2 regions of the Vibrio rotiferianus genome follow, and region 1 is predicted to be linked to the other one. Evidence: predicted binding sites of a transcription regulator. Region 1 holds the regulator's gene; the other holds the start of a gene.
What was found. Region 1 encodes PurR, which represses purine synthesis genes. Its sites were predicted from a motif close to TNANGNAAACGTTTNCNTNA; they were not measured.
Positions count from the first base shown of each region.

Region 2: purE (5-(carboxyamino)imidazole ribonucleotide mutase) is a predicted target of PurR. The motif match lies at 2,442-2,461, and genes of this name have one in related genera.

Region 1 covers NZ_CP018312.1:1,986,912-1,993,311, forward strand. The annotation lists gene elyC (envelope biogenesis factor ElyC) at 1-569, shown strand, start outside; gene torR (two-component system response regulator TorR) at 657-1,370, opposite strand; gene torD (molecular chaperone TorD) at 1,604-2,251, shown strand; gene purR (HTH-type transcriptional repressor PurR) at 2,699-3,703, shown strand; cyclic di-GMP riboswitch class I at 3,978-4,068, shown strand; gene BSZ04_RS18300 (TfoX/Sxy family DNA transformation protein) at 4,185-4,775, shown strand; gene BSZ04_RS18305 (TVP38/TMEM64 family protein) at 4,893-5,588, shown strand; gene BSZ04_RS18310 (putative signal transducing protein) at 5,585-5,902, shown strand; gene BSZ04_RS18315 (alpha/beta fold hydrolase) at 5,944-6,400, opposite strand, start outside.
Region 2 covers NZ_CP018312.1:3,158,901-3,165,300, forward strand. The annotation lists gene BSZ04_RS23860 (DUF494 family protein) at 1-91, shown strand, start outside; gene BSZ04_RS23865 (DNA topoisomerase family protein) at 114-683, shown strand; gene BSZ04_RS23870 (5-(carboxyamino)imidazole ribonucleotide synthase) at 748-1,881, opposite strand; gene purE (5-(carboxyamino)imidazole ribonucleotide mutase) at 1,886-2,371, opposite strand; gene tsaC (L-threonylcarbamoyladenylate synthase type 1 TsaC) at 2,571-3,128, shown strand; gene hemF (oxygen-dependent coproporphyrinogen oxidase) at 3,163-4,080, shown strand; gene aroE (shikimate dehydrogenase) at 4,167-5,000, shown strand; gene BSZ04_RS23895 (DUF1488 family protein) at 5,004-5,267, shown strand; gene BSZ04_RS23900 (gamma carbonic anhydrase family protein) at 5,282-5,833, opposite strand; rRNA gene BSZ04_RS23905 (16S ribosomal RNA) at 6,341-6,400, shown strand, end outside.

The sequences.
Region 1 (6,400 bases):
TGCCCGTATCAGAATCTGTCGATTATGTAATGGTTTTAGGAAATGGCCATGTGATCGATGACGAAATACCACCCACCTCACAACTGAGTCGTGCTGCTTTAATGAGACTCACTGAAGGTATACGTATTCTTCGTATGTATCCAGGCGCAAAGCTCATTTTGTCAGGCTACGCTGGAGGGTCAGAGCTCAGCCATGCTCGTATGATGGCTAACGTAGCCCTTTCTCTTGGAGTGGCCAAATCCGATATCATCTTACTTGAAGATGCGAAAGATACCTGGGAAGAAGCCAGACAAGCTGCAGCATTCGTAAAACAGAAAGATATTGTACTGGTCACTTCAGCAAGCCATATGAAGCGCGCAATGTACGAGTTTCGTGCAGCAGGGATCAAGCCCATTCCAGCGCCAACCAACTTCTTGGCTGTGGCTGATGTCAACCAACCTTGGCATCGCTATGCTCCAAAAGCACAGTACCTAGAACAAACGGAACGATACTGGCACGAAACACTGGGTATTATCTGGCAGCACCTACGCGACAATATTGGCCAGGCGCCAGTCGAAGAAGCGCATTAAGCCGGCTTCAAAACTAAACCAACAGGCACAAAAAAGGAGAGCATTGCTCTCCTTTTTCTTTAACGCGTTGATTTAAGTCAGCAGACTCTAGTCACCTGCGAACATGTAGCCTTCACCATGAACGGTCACAAAGATTTGTGGGTTCTTTGGATCAAACTCCATCTTAGCGCGCATACGTCGAATAAGAACGTCGATAGTACGATCGTTTGGCGCATCCACTCGGTGGCTGATCATATTCAAAATACGCTCTCGGCTTAATACCTGATTTGGGTATGAAGACAATGCAACTAACAGCTCATACTCTGCTTTCGTTAGTTTCACTGGCTCACCATTGCGGCTTAGAGCACGACGCTGAATATCAAACGTCCACTCACCGAAGCGCACTATGTGTTCTTCATTCGTATCATTTGCTGCTTTTTGTGAACCGTTACGAGCCGCTGAGATACGCCACAGCAAGTTTTTAACGCGAACCAATAATTCCCTTAGTTCAAAAGGCTTTGTTACATAATCGTCTGCGCCCATTTCTAGGCCAACGATTTTGTCAATGCTATCCGTGCGTCCTGTCACTAATATGATGCCGATATCTGATTGGCTGCGTAATTCACGCGTAAGCATAAGGCCATCTTCACCCGGCAGGTTAATATCCAGCATGATCAAATCTACATCGCCTTCTTGAAGCACTTCGCGCATTTCAGCACCGCTTTCTGCTTCACTAACTTTGTAACCTTCATTTTGGAAATAGCCCGCAAGCTTACTGCGAGTTACAACATCATCTTCTACGACTAATACGTGATAGCTCATTTACACCACTTTCTGTCTTTTTTATCTTCCAAGACGTATTCTATTCATAACTAGTAACATATCTAGTAATAGTTACAATAAAAAGCAAGATTTTGTGGATTTATTGATGCAAAACAAGCTTATTTGCCGCCATTCATAAACATGCATATTTCCCAATAAACCATAACAATTATAGTTACTGCTATTCATTTTAATTGTTTACACTTAGGGGATAACTATTTGGGAGCAAAAAAATGCAAGAAGTGAAAGCTTTTAACGAAAAACGAGCTGAGATTTATTGGTGGTTTTCTAGCCTGTTCGCAAAAGAGCTAACAGACAAGGAGCTGGAATCTTATCATAGTGTTGAAATTCGAAGCTTTTTAGCTGGTTTGGGTGAAAATGAAACACTCAAACCATCGGTTGATGCCCTTGTTGATGCGCTTAATCGCCTACAAGATCGTGAAGATGCTCAATTAGAGCTAGCTGCGGACTTCTGTGAACTTTTTCTTAAAACAGAAAAGCACGGTGCGCTACCTTATGCCTCAATGTACATCGGTGAATCTGGTTTATTAAATGATAAACCAGCAGAAGAGATGGAAAAGCTGATGGCAGACTTTGGTGTGCAAGTTGACGAAAATCTAAAAGAGCCTGCGGATCATTTAGCAGTCGAGTTAGATTTTTTAGGCAATATGATTATCCGCTCAAATGAACTCGAGCAGGAAAAACACATGGAAGATGCGTTCGAAAAGCAAAATGAGTTCATCCAGCAACACCTTTTGACATGGCTACCTCAGTTTGCCGCTAAATGTAAGCAATTCGATGAATTTGGCTTCTATGTTAGTGTCGCGCAACTATTAATTGCATTTTGTAAACTGGACAGCACCTACCTTCTTGGTGAATAATTGCCGCCTATTTTGGGGAGTCTGTCATTCAGACTCCCTATTTTATTCGTTTGTTTTTAATCTGGCGCAGAGAAATACAATCCATTTAGCCGTTAAACTGTGACCTCCGAGGCACAAAACAACCACCTAAAACATTGCCAGCTTGCCCGCATCAGTCTAAAATGTGAGCGCAAACGATTAAATATGATTTATATGTAAACCGCTGAAATAAAGCGGTTTTTGTGTTTTCTTAACAGGATTGCTGACCAATTCCTCACTTAGTATAAGAAAGGAATATGAGACTCAGCGATAAATGTTGCTACAAACCTTTTTATACCGATTTCGGAACAACCGCTGCCAAATATCTCAGCAATGCCCCTATTCGCAGTTGCTCGGTTTGCGCAAGACCCTAAGCGTATGGTTGTCTTCACTACGGTATTTACAGTAGCTCGATACAGGACATCATTTATGGCCACTATTAAAGACGTTGCTCGCTTAGCCGGCGTTTCTACCACTACGGTTTCGCACGTAATTAATAAAACTCGCTTTGTTGCAGAAGCAACTCAAGAAAAAGTAATGAAAGCGGTGGATGAACTTAATTACGCACCAAGTGCCGTTGCGCGCAGTTTAAAGTGCAACTCAACTCGTACCATCGGTATGCTAGTAACTCAATCTACCAACCTGTTCTTCTCTGAAGTGATCGATGGTGTTGAGAGCTACTGTTACCGTCAAGGTTACACTCTTATCCTATGTAACACGGGCGGTATTTACGAGAAGCAACGTGACTACATCCGCATGCTCGCTGAAAAGCGTGTAGATGGCATTCTAGTAATGTGTTCTGACCTGACGGAAGAACTAAAAGAGATGCTTGATCGTCACTCAGACATACCTAAAGTTGTGATGGACTGGGGTCCAGAAAGCTCACAAGCAGACAAGATCATTGATAACTCAGAAGAAGGCGGTTACATCGCGACAAAATATCTGATCGACAATGGTCACACAGACATCGCGTGTTTAAGCGGTCACTTCGAAAAAGCTGCGTGCCAAGAGCGTATTGCGGGTTATCGCCGTGCAATGGCAGAAGCAAACCTTGCGGTTAACGAAGATTGGATTCTTGAAGGCAACTTTGAATGTGATACCGCTGTGCTAGCGGCAGATAACATTACTGCAATGGAAAAACGCCCTACCGCAGTTTTCTGTTTCAATGACACTATGGCACTTGGCTTGATGAGCCGCCTTCAGCAGAACGGTATCAAGGTACCAGATGATGTTTCTGTTATCGGCTATGACAACATTGAGCTGGCAGAGTACTTCTCACCACCACTAACGACTATCCACCAACCAAAACGTCGTGTGGGTAAAAACGCGTTTGAGATCCTACTAGAGCGTATCAAAGATAAAGAACACGAAAAACGAGTGTTTGAAATGCAGCCAGAGATCGTGATTAGAAATACGGTTAGAAAGCTCAACTAGTCTTTAGGTAGTACTCGTTTACTCATCATAAAAGCACCCACATGGGTGCTTTTTTATTTCACAATTCATCCGCGGCAACAGGTTTGTATGTAAAACTTTGCGGGCTTGTTATTTCTTCGTGCACTCTACTCTCTAGTACTGACCTTTTTCTGGTAGACCACTTTGTTAATCTATGAAACTTAACTCACGAAAAAATAACTATTAATTGAACTAAGATCACATTTATAAACGCAGAGTGTGATATTAGTCCAATATAGCAAGTATGCTCTCAGTGTCACGCACAGGGCAAACCACTCTAAAGAGTGGGACGCAAAGCTTCCGGCCTAAACTATCGCATGAGATAGCATGGTAGCGGGGTTACCGATGGCAAGTATGCATATGACGAGTTTACCCTTTAATGACATTGTGTCTGCATGCGTTTGCTAATCTCTCGGACCTGATTTTTGGTGGCGTAATTTAAATTACACCGAGATAACACATCATGGATAAACCGATACTCAAAGACTCTATGAAGCTTTTTGAGGTGCTTGGTACGATCAAGTCACGCTCAATGTTTGGCGGCTTTGGCCTTTTTGCTGATGAAACAATGTTTGCATTAGTCGTTAACAACCAGCTTCATATCAGAGCAGATAAAAAGACATCTTCAGACTTTGAAACTCAGGGACTTAAACCTTACGTATACAAGAAGCGTGGATTTCCTGTTGTTACTAAGTACTACGCCGTTTCACCAGACCTTTGGGATACACCACAACACTTAGTGGAAGTAGCCAAAAGTTCACTCGAAACTGCAAAGCTTGAAAAAGAACAGCAAGCCAGTTCTAAACCAACGCGTTTAAAAGACCTACCGAATCTTAGACTAGCGACAGAGAGAATGCTTAAAAAAGCTGGTATTGACTCTGTCACTCAGCTCGAAGAACAAGGTGCGCTAAACGCCTATAAAGCGATCCAGGAAACGCATACCGCTTCTGTAAGCATCGAGTTACTGTGGGCCCTTGAAGGCGCTATTAACGGTACTCATTGGAGCGTTGTTCCTCAGTCTCGCCGAGAAGAGCTAATTAACCACCTCTCATAATACAAGTTTGAGCTCCAGGTATTCATAAACCGCAGTTTTACACTGCGGTTTTTTTTTGAAATTTTTTCTCACTCCATTCTGTCTTATTATCTAAGAAGCAGAGATGGAATGATAGATATGAATAAGAAACTGATTTTAGGACTGATCCTACTCGCGACGATTATCTTTTTAGGTGTGAATTTTGGTCAATATCTAACCCTAGAAAATGCCAAGGCGCAGCAAGAGGCGTTGAATGCTTTTATTAGCCAAAACTTCGTATTTGCTGCAGCAACGTATTTCTTTGCGTATATAGCTATCACCGCTTTCTCCATTCCCGGAGCTGCCGTAGTAACGCTTCTGGGTGCTGCTCTATTTGGTTTCTGGACCAGTCTCTTATTGGTTTCTTTTGCCAGCACTATTGGTGCGACCATTGCTTTCCTTAGCAGCCGTTACTTACTGCGAGAGTGGGTACAAGGCAAGTTTGGTAATAAGCTAGGTGCGATCAACGAAGGCGTTGAGAAAGACGGCTCGTTTTATCTCTTCTCACTACGTCTTATTCCCGTCTTCCCATTTTTCCTTATCAACTTACTGATGGGTTTGACACCAATAACCATTGCACGATTCTACCTCACTAGCCAAGTTGGTATGTTGCCAGGTACAGCAGTTTATCTGAACGCTGGTACTCAATTAGCCACCATAGATAGTCTTTCTGGCATTGTGTCACCCACCGTACTTGCGTCATTTGCCTTACTTGGTTTGTTTCCAATCATTGCCAAATGGGTTATGAGTAAGATTCGCCCAACTCAAGTTCAGCAAAATGGAAACGCTCAATGAAAATCTTCATCGCGAGAAACCCAGCTGAAGCTCACATAGTCTGTGAGCTTCTCAAGACCGAGCAAATTGGCTGTGAAGTTCGAGGTGAAGGAATGTTTGGGCTAAAGGGCGAATTGCCGTTTGGTGACGATACAGACCCCTATATTTGGCTTTTACATCCAGAGCAACAGTTGAAAGCTGCTGCTATTGTTGAAGATTACCAAAAACAAGCAAATCAGACTTATCGAGATTGGCGGTGTCCAAAATGTTCAGAGATAAATGAGGGGCAGTTTGGTGCGTGTTGGCAATGCGGATATCAAATCGGGGACCAGTGATATATCCCCTACTTTTTCCATTGCTTTGACCTAGCGTTGTGTTAAGCAGCTAAACTTTGCTGCTTGATAAACTCGATGGAATGTTGGTTAAAATCATCTGGTCTTTCTACATTGCATACGTGGCCACAATCGGGGATTTCGCGTAATACACTCTGCTTATGCACTGCGACCATCTCCTTAACTGGCTTGATGAACATATAATCCCGATCACCCATTAAATACAGCGTCGGAATCGGGAGTTCACGATCCTTAAAGTATTTCATCAACGGGTTAACGTCTGCGGCCAAGATAAACCATCGCTTGAACTCTTTTTGGCACAACTTTTTCGCTTCACGGATAAATAGATGACGCGACTCACGCTGATTTTTCTGTGGCATCACAATATAGGCAAACAACTTATACAGCCACATGTAAGGCAAAATGTGTTTGCCTAAATTACCCAATTTCACCAGAATTTGTGAACGCGTGTTCAAACGTGTCACCGCACCACCAAGCACC
Region 2 (6,400 bases), 1.2 Mb from region 1:
TATGGTGCTGTTTAATGTTCCAGGCAACGAAAACGCCTACACGCTGATGGAAGAGCTGCTGTACACCAAGGAACAAGGTATTCTTCATTAATATCTTCGTTTGAGCGGTGAGTATGAGTAGTAAAATCGATCACAACCTTTTCTCGGCACACGAGCATGCGCTTGAGCGCGAACCTTGCCCTAAATGCGGTGGGGAAGTTTCGCTTAAGCACGGTAAACACGGCCCTTTTCTAGGTTGCAGCCAATACCCAAGTTGCGATTACATTAAGCCGCTACACAGCAATGATGGTCACATCGTGAAAGAGTTGGGTGTGCCTTGTCCTGAGTGTGGCAACGAGTTGGTACTCCGCCAAGGGCGCTACGGCATGTTCGTCGGTTGTAGCCATTACCCAGCATGCCATCATATAGAGTCGATTAACCAACCTGAGCCACAGCAGCAAGCGAAAGAGCAACATGCTTGCCCCGAATGTGGCAAAGGGCATTTGGTTGAGCGTAAAACCCGATTTGGTAAAACATTCTACGCGTGTGATAACTATCCGAAGTGCAAGTTTGCGGTGAACTTGCCGCCTGTAAGAGGCCGCTGCGAGGAATGTGGATTTACCTTGTTGGTAGAAAAGAAACTTGCCAGTGGGGTTAAACTGCAATGCGCGAGCCGTAAGTGCCAGCATACTCAATCACAATAACTTTCAGTACGAATTAAAAAGGGTCGCATCATGCGACCCTTTTGCTATTTATTCCGATGCTTTTCTAGGCTTGCCACTGCTTGGCAAATTCATGCACAGCAGGGAAAGCCTGTTCATCCAGAACTTCTGCTAATGCACAAAGTTTGCGATTAAGTTCGCCAGTGTAGTCACCACATACGTTGATGTGGCCCATCTTGCGACCCGCACGTTTTTCTTTGCCGTACCAATGAATGTGGCAACCATTCATTGCTAGCAATGCTTCTGGTAGTGTGTCTTCACCAAGAATATTAATCATCGAGGTTTCACGAACCAGTTTCGTGCTACCCAAAGGCATGCCACACACGGCGCGTAGGTGGTTCTCAAACTGACAAGTTTCTGCACCCTGTTGAGTCCAGTGGCCAGAGTTGTGTACGCGTGGTGCGATTTCGTTAACCAGCAAAGTGCCGTCAACGTCAAAGAACTCCAGCGCTAACACGCCAACGTAATTCAAGCTGTTGGCAACGGCAGTGAACATCTGTTTTGCTTGCTCCTGCAACTCTGGCGCATCAATCGCAGTAGAAAGGCTCAATACACCATTGGTATGGACGTTTTCTGCAAGTGGGTACACTTCAATGCTGCCATCTTTACCTCGAGCACCAACCAGTGAAACTTCGCGGTTAAAAGGGACAAATTCCTCAGCAACAATCGCTTGAGTTGGTGTTGCTGCGATACACTCTGCCATCTCTGTCCAAATGTCTTCGACTTGAGAAGCTTCTTTTAAGCGCCACTGGCCTTTACCATCGTAACCACCCAATGCACTTTTCAGAACCATTGGCATTCCAACGTGCTCAATGGCGCGGTCAAAGTCTTCACGAGTTTCGATGACGTAGTATTTCGCGTTACGCACGCCGGCATCATCAAGTAATGCCTTTTCAATGCGGCGATCCCCACCTGCTTTGATGGCTTGTGTACTTGGTAGGAACTTGCCGCTCGCCTCGCAAACATCGAGCACATCATGTGGGATATGCTCGAACTCAGCAGTAATAACGTCGACTTGTTCAATTGCATTCTCTAAGCCGTTGCCGATCACGTGCTGAGTCAGTGGATGCACGATGTTACCGCTGCCCACATCGTAAGCTGAGATTTGAATATTCAGTGGCGCACCAGCCAGAGACATCATACGAGCTAGTTGACCCGCACCAAGAACCAGTACATGCATCTGATTAATCCTCAGCAGGGTTTGGGTTCGCCAATACGGTTTCCGTTTGTTCGTTACGGAACGCTTCGACTTTTGCCATGATCGCTTCATCATGTGTACCAAGGATTTGAGCTGCTAGGATGCCAGCGTTTGCTGCGCCTGCTTCGCCAATCGCCAATGTACCAACCGCAATACCTTTTGGCATCTGTACGATAGAAAGCAGTGAGTCCATGCCTTTCAGCGCACGAGACTGAACAGGGACGCCAAGTACCGGAACGCTAGTAAACGCCGCCGCCATACCTGGTAGGTGAGCAGCACCGCCCGCACCTGCGATGATGACTTTAATGCCGCGTTCTTTAGCACTGCTTGCGTAATCAGCCAGTAATTGAGGAGTACGGTGAGCTGACACCACCTTTGTTTCGTAAGACACGCCAAATTGATCCAGCATGTCTGCTGCTAGTTTCATGGTTGGCCAATCTGATTTAGAACCCATGATGATACCGACTTTCATCTCAAACTCCTTCAAGCTGCAAAATTAGGTGAGCTGATAAATTTGTGCGCATTATACGGGGATTTTTACCTCAAGCAAACGTTTGCGTGTGTTTGTAAATGCTATTGATACATTTTATAAACAAATTGCTTTAGTCTCTGAGAATGAATATTTGTACACTTAGTACAAACACAACAGAAAAGATTATCAGGAAGTATCGGTGGAGAACTTTGAACAGGTGCTAAAAGCACTACAAACAGGTGAAGTGATTGCCTACCCAACAGAGGGGGTGTTTGGTGTTGGATGTGACCCAGATAACCCGGAAGCGATTCAAAAACTGCTAGAGCTAAAACAGCGTCCAGTAGAGAAAGGTTTAATCCTTATTGCTGCGAGCTATGAGCAGCTTCTGCCTTATATTGACGAATCTCAGCTGACTCAAGAGCAATTAGATAAAGTCCATGCAACTTGGCCTGGGCCATACACGTGGATCATGCCTGCAAGTGACAAAGTTTCTCACTGGGTATCGGGACAATTTGATTCAATCGCAGTGCGTGTGACGGATCATCCTTTAGTACAAAAGATGTGTAATGCGTTCGGAAAGCCGCTAACCTCTACCAGCGCGAATCTTACTGGTCAGCCTCCTTGTATGACGACGGAAGAAGTTGAAGAGCAGTTAGGTGATAGACTTGTGGCGATCTTACGTGGTGAAACCAGCGGTCGTGACAAGCCGAGTGAAATTCGTGATGCTAAAACCTCGCAAATATTAAGACAGGGCTAACCCTGCTAGTCAGCAATCAATAGGTACTACACGTATGTCAGCAATCGATAAGCACGCCGTAAAGCAGTTCTTGATGTCCCTTCAGGATTCCATTTGTCAGCAACTAGAACAAGAAGATGGAAAGGCCGTCTTTGTCGAAGATGCATGGCAACGTGAAAAAGGAGAGCGTCTTGGTGGCGGTGGCCGTACTCGCGTATTGCGTGATGGTCATATCTTCGAGCAAGGCGGGGTGAACTTCTCCCATGTAGAAGGTAATGAAATGCCAGCATCCGCGACGGCACATCGTCCAGAGTTAGCGGGTCGCCGTTTTGAAGCAATGGGTGTTTCCTTGGTTATTCACCCTAAAAACCCTTATGTACCGACTTCGCATGCCAATGTTCGCTTCTTTATTGCAGAGAAAGATGGCGAAGACCCAATCTGGTGGTTTGGTGGTGGTTTTGACCTTACGCCTTTCTACCCATTTGAAGAAGATTGCCAATCATGGCACGACACAGCAAAACAGCTTTGTGCGCCATTTGGTGACGAAGTTTACCCAGAGCACAAAGCGTGGTGTGACAAATACTTCTTCCTTCCACACCGAAATGAAACTCGTGGTGTTGGTGGCCTGTTCTTTGATGACTTAAACCAGTGGGAATTCGACAAGTGTTTTGACTACATCAAAGCGGTTGGTGAGGGATACTGCCAAGCGTACTTACCGATTGTTTCTCGTCGTAAAGACATCGAGTTCGGTGAGCGCGAGCGTGAGTTCCAACTGTACCGACGTGGTCGTTACGTAGAGTTCAACCTAGTGTACGATCGCGGCACGCTATTTGGTCTGCAAAGTGGCGGTCGTACAGAGTCAATTCTTATGTCGATGCCACCACTTGCACGTTGGGAATACAGCTACGAACCACAGGCGGGTTCTCCAGAAGCTGAACTTTACGAGCGATACCTAACGCCGCGAGAGTGGTAAGCGCTGAATCTCCTTTTCTATATAGATAGATAGTGATAGGGTCATCGGTAATCAGATGGCCCTGTTTTCTATATAAAGGTAAGGAAATGACTCAGCAAATTGATCGTTATGCCGTGTTTGGTAATCCTATTGGACACAGCAAGTCGCCATTCATTCACACGTTGTTTGCTCGTCAAACCAATCAGTCGTTGGTGTACACCGCAGAAACCGCCCCTGTTGATGGCTTTGTTGAAGCTGCGAAAGCTTTTTTCGCTGACGGTGGTAAAGGGTGTAACGTGACATTACCTTTTAAAGAAGATGCTTATCGATTTGCCAATCGTCTTACCGAGCGAGCGGAGTTAGCTGGTGCGGTGAATACGCTGAAGAAGTTGGATGACGGAGAAATCATTGGTGACAACACTGATGGCGCGGGCTTGGTACAAGACCTACTGCAACATCAAGTTGTATTGGAAGGTGCGCGAATTCTGATCATTGGCGCTGGTGGTGCTGCGCGTGGTGTAATTAAACCACTCCTAGAACAGAAGCCTGCTTCTTTGACTATTACTAACCGTACTTTTAGTAAAGCACAACAGCTTGCAGACCTATTCGAGTCACACGGCTCTATCGTAGCGAAAGATATGACGACAATAGAAGAAGCGTACGATGTGATTATTAACTCAACTTCTGCTTCATTAAGCGGCGAGTTGCCCGCGATCTCTTCTGCTATCTTTTCCACTAACAGCACTAGCTACGACATGATGTATGGCAAGGGGTTAACAAGCTTTAACCTGTGGGCGAAAGAACACGGTGCGGCTCATGCATATGATGGTCTTGGAATGTTGGTCGGACAGGCGGCTGAAAGCTTTATGTTATGGCGTGGCTTGCGTCCCGGCGCAAAACAAATTCTCAGAGAATTAAGAAAGAACCTTGAAGGCCTATAAGCGATGAACCAATCTATTCTATTCCCAGACATGCAGTCGTGGGATGAAGTCTCTCAATCAGTAAACTTTGCTGCTCAACAGTCTGGCGCATTGATTGAGTGCTACGTAACCAAACAAAAATTAGAAAAGTTGAGTGGCTCAGCTATAGATAATGAGCAAGCAGCCATTGAGGCTTTCGTCGATTTTCGCTTTGATCTGGAAGAAATCGCAGAAGAGTTAATAGAAGATGAAGCCTTCAACGAAGAAGGCCATATCATCATCGACTAGCTGTTTAGTTTTAACTAACCTTGGATGTCTTCGACTTCAGTTAAGTAGTCATTTTTGTTTTGTACATAGTTGTTGGCAGACTTTTGTAAGAAAGTTCGCTCTTTCTCTGATAAAGGGCGAGCTTGTTTCACTGGGCTTCCAACATATAGATAGCCGCTTTCTAACCTCTTCCCTGGTGGGACTAAACTGCCTGCACCTATCATTACGTCAGATTCTACAACCACATTATCCAAAACTATCGCACCCATACCTACTAATACGCGATCGTGTATCTCGCAGCCATGCAACATTACTTTGTGACCAATGGTGACATCATTACCTATGATGAGAGGATAGCCGAGTGGGTTATCCGCATTCTTATGTGTCACATGAAGCACGCTGCCATCTTGAACGTTGGTACGGTCACCGACATGAATGTGGTTTACATCACCACGAGCCGCCACAAGTGGCCAAATACTAGAATCGTTGCCAATCCGGATATCACCAACTAAAACAGAGGTTGAGTCTACGTATACACGCTCCCCCAGTTGAGGGCGTATTCCTTTATAACTTCTAATTGAACTCATCTTTACTCCTTATAAAGCGCTAACTACGGTGATATCTAATGAGAAGAGTAGCAAAAACTCGCCTTTTAGAACAAAAAACATTCAAACAATAAAAAAAACAAAAAAAACGTCAAAAAGGGCTTGCCAATGTGATCGCAATCTCTATAATGCCACCTCGCTGACACGGCAACGCTTCGAAAGAAACGAGGTTGAGTTAGCAAGCCAATTAGCCAAGCGGAAACGCTTGAAAAAAGTTTGAAAAAAGTGATTGACACTAAACTTTAACTCGCTAAAATGGCCGTCCGATTTGAGCAAAGCTCAACAGGAAAGCTCTTTAACAATATAGACCTATCAATCTGTGTGGGCACTCGTTGATGATAATCCAATTAGATATTTCTTTCTTAACGGAAAGCGGTATCAAATTAGGTTTCAATGAAACGAAGTGACCATTGAATCGAAAGATTCAGCACAGTCAATTCAAACATTACTTATGTAATGTTCAGTATTCATTGAGCCGAACAAAATCTTAAATTGAAGAGTTTGATCATGGCTCAGATTGAACGCTGGCGGCAGGCCTAACACATGCAA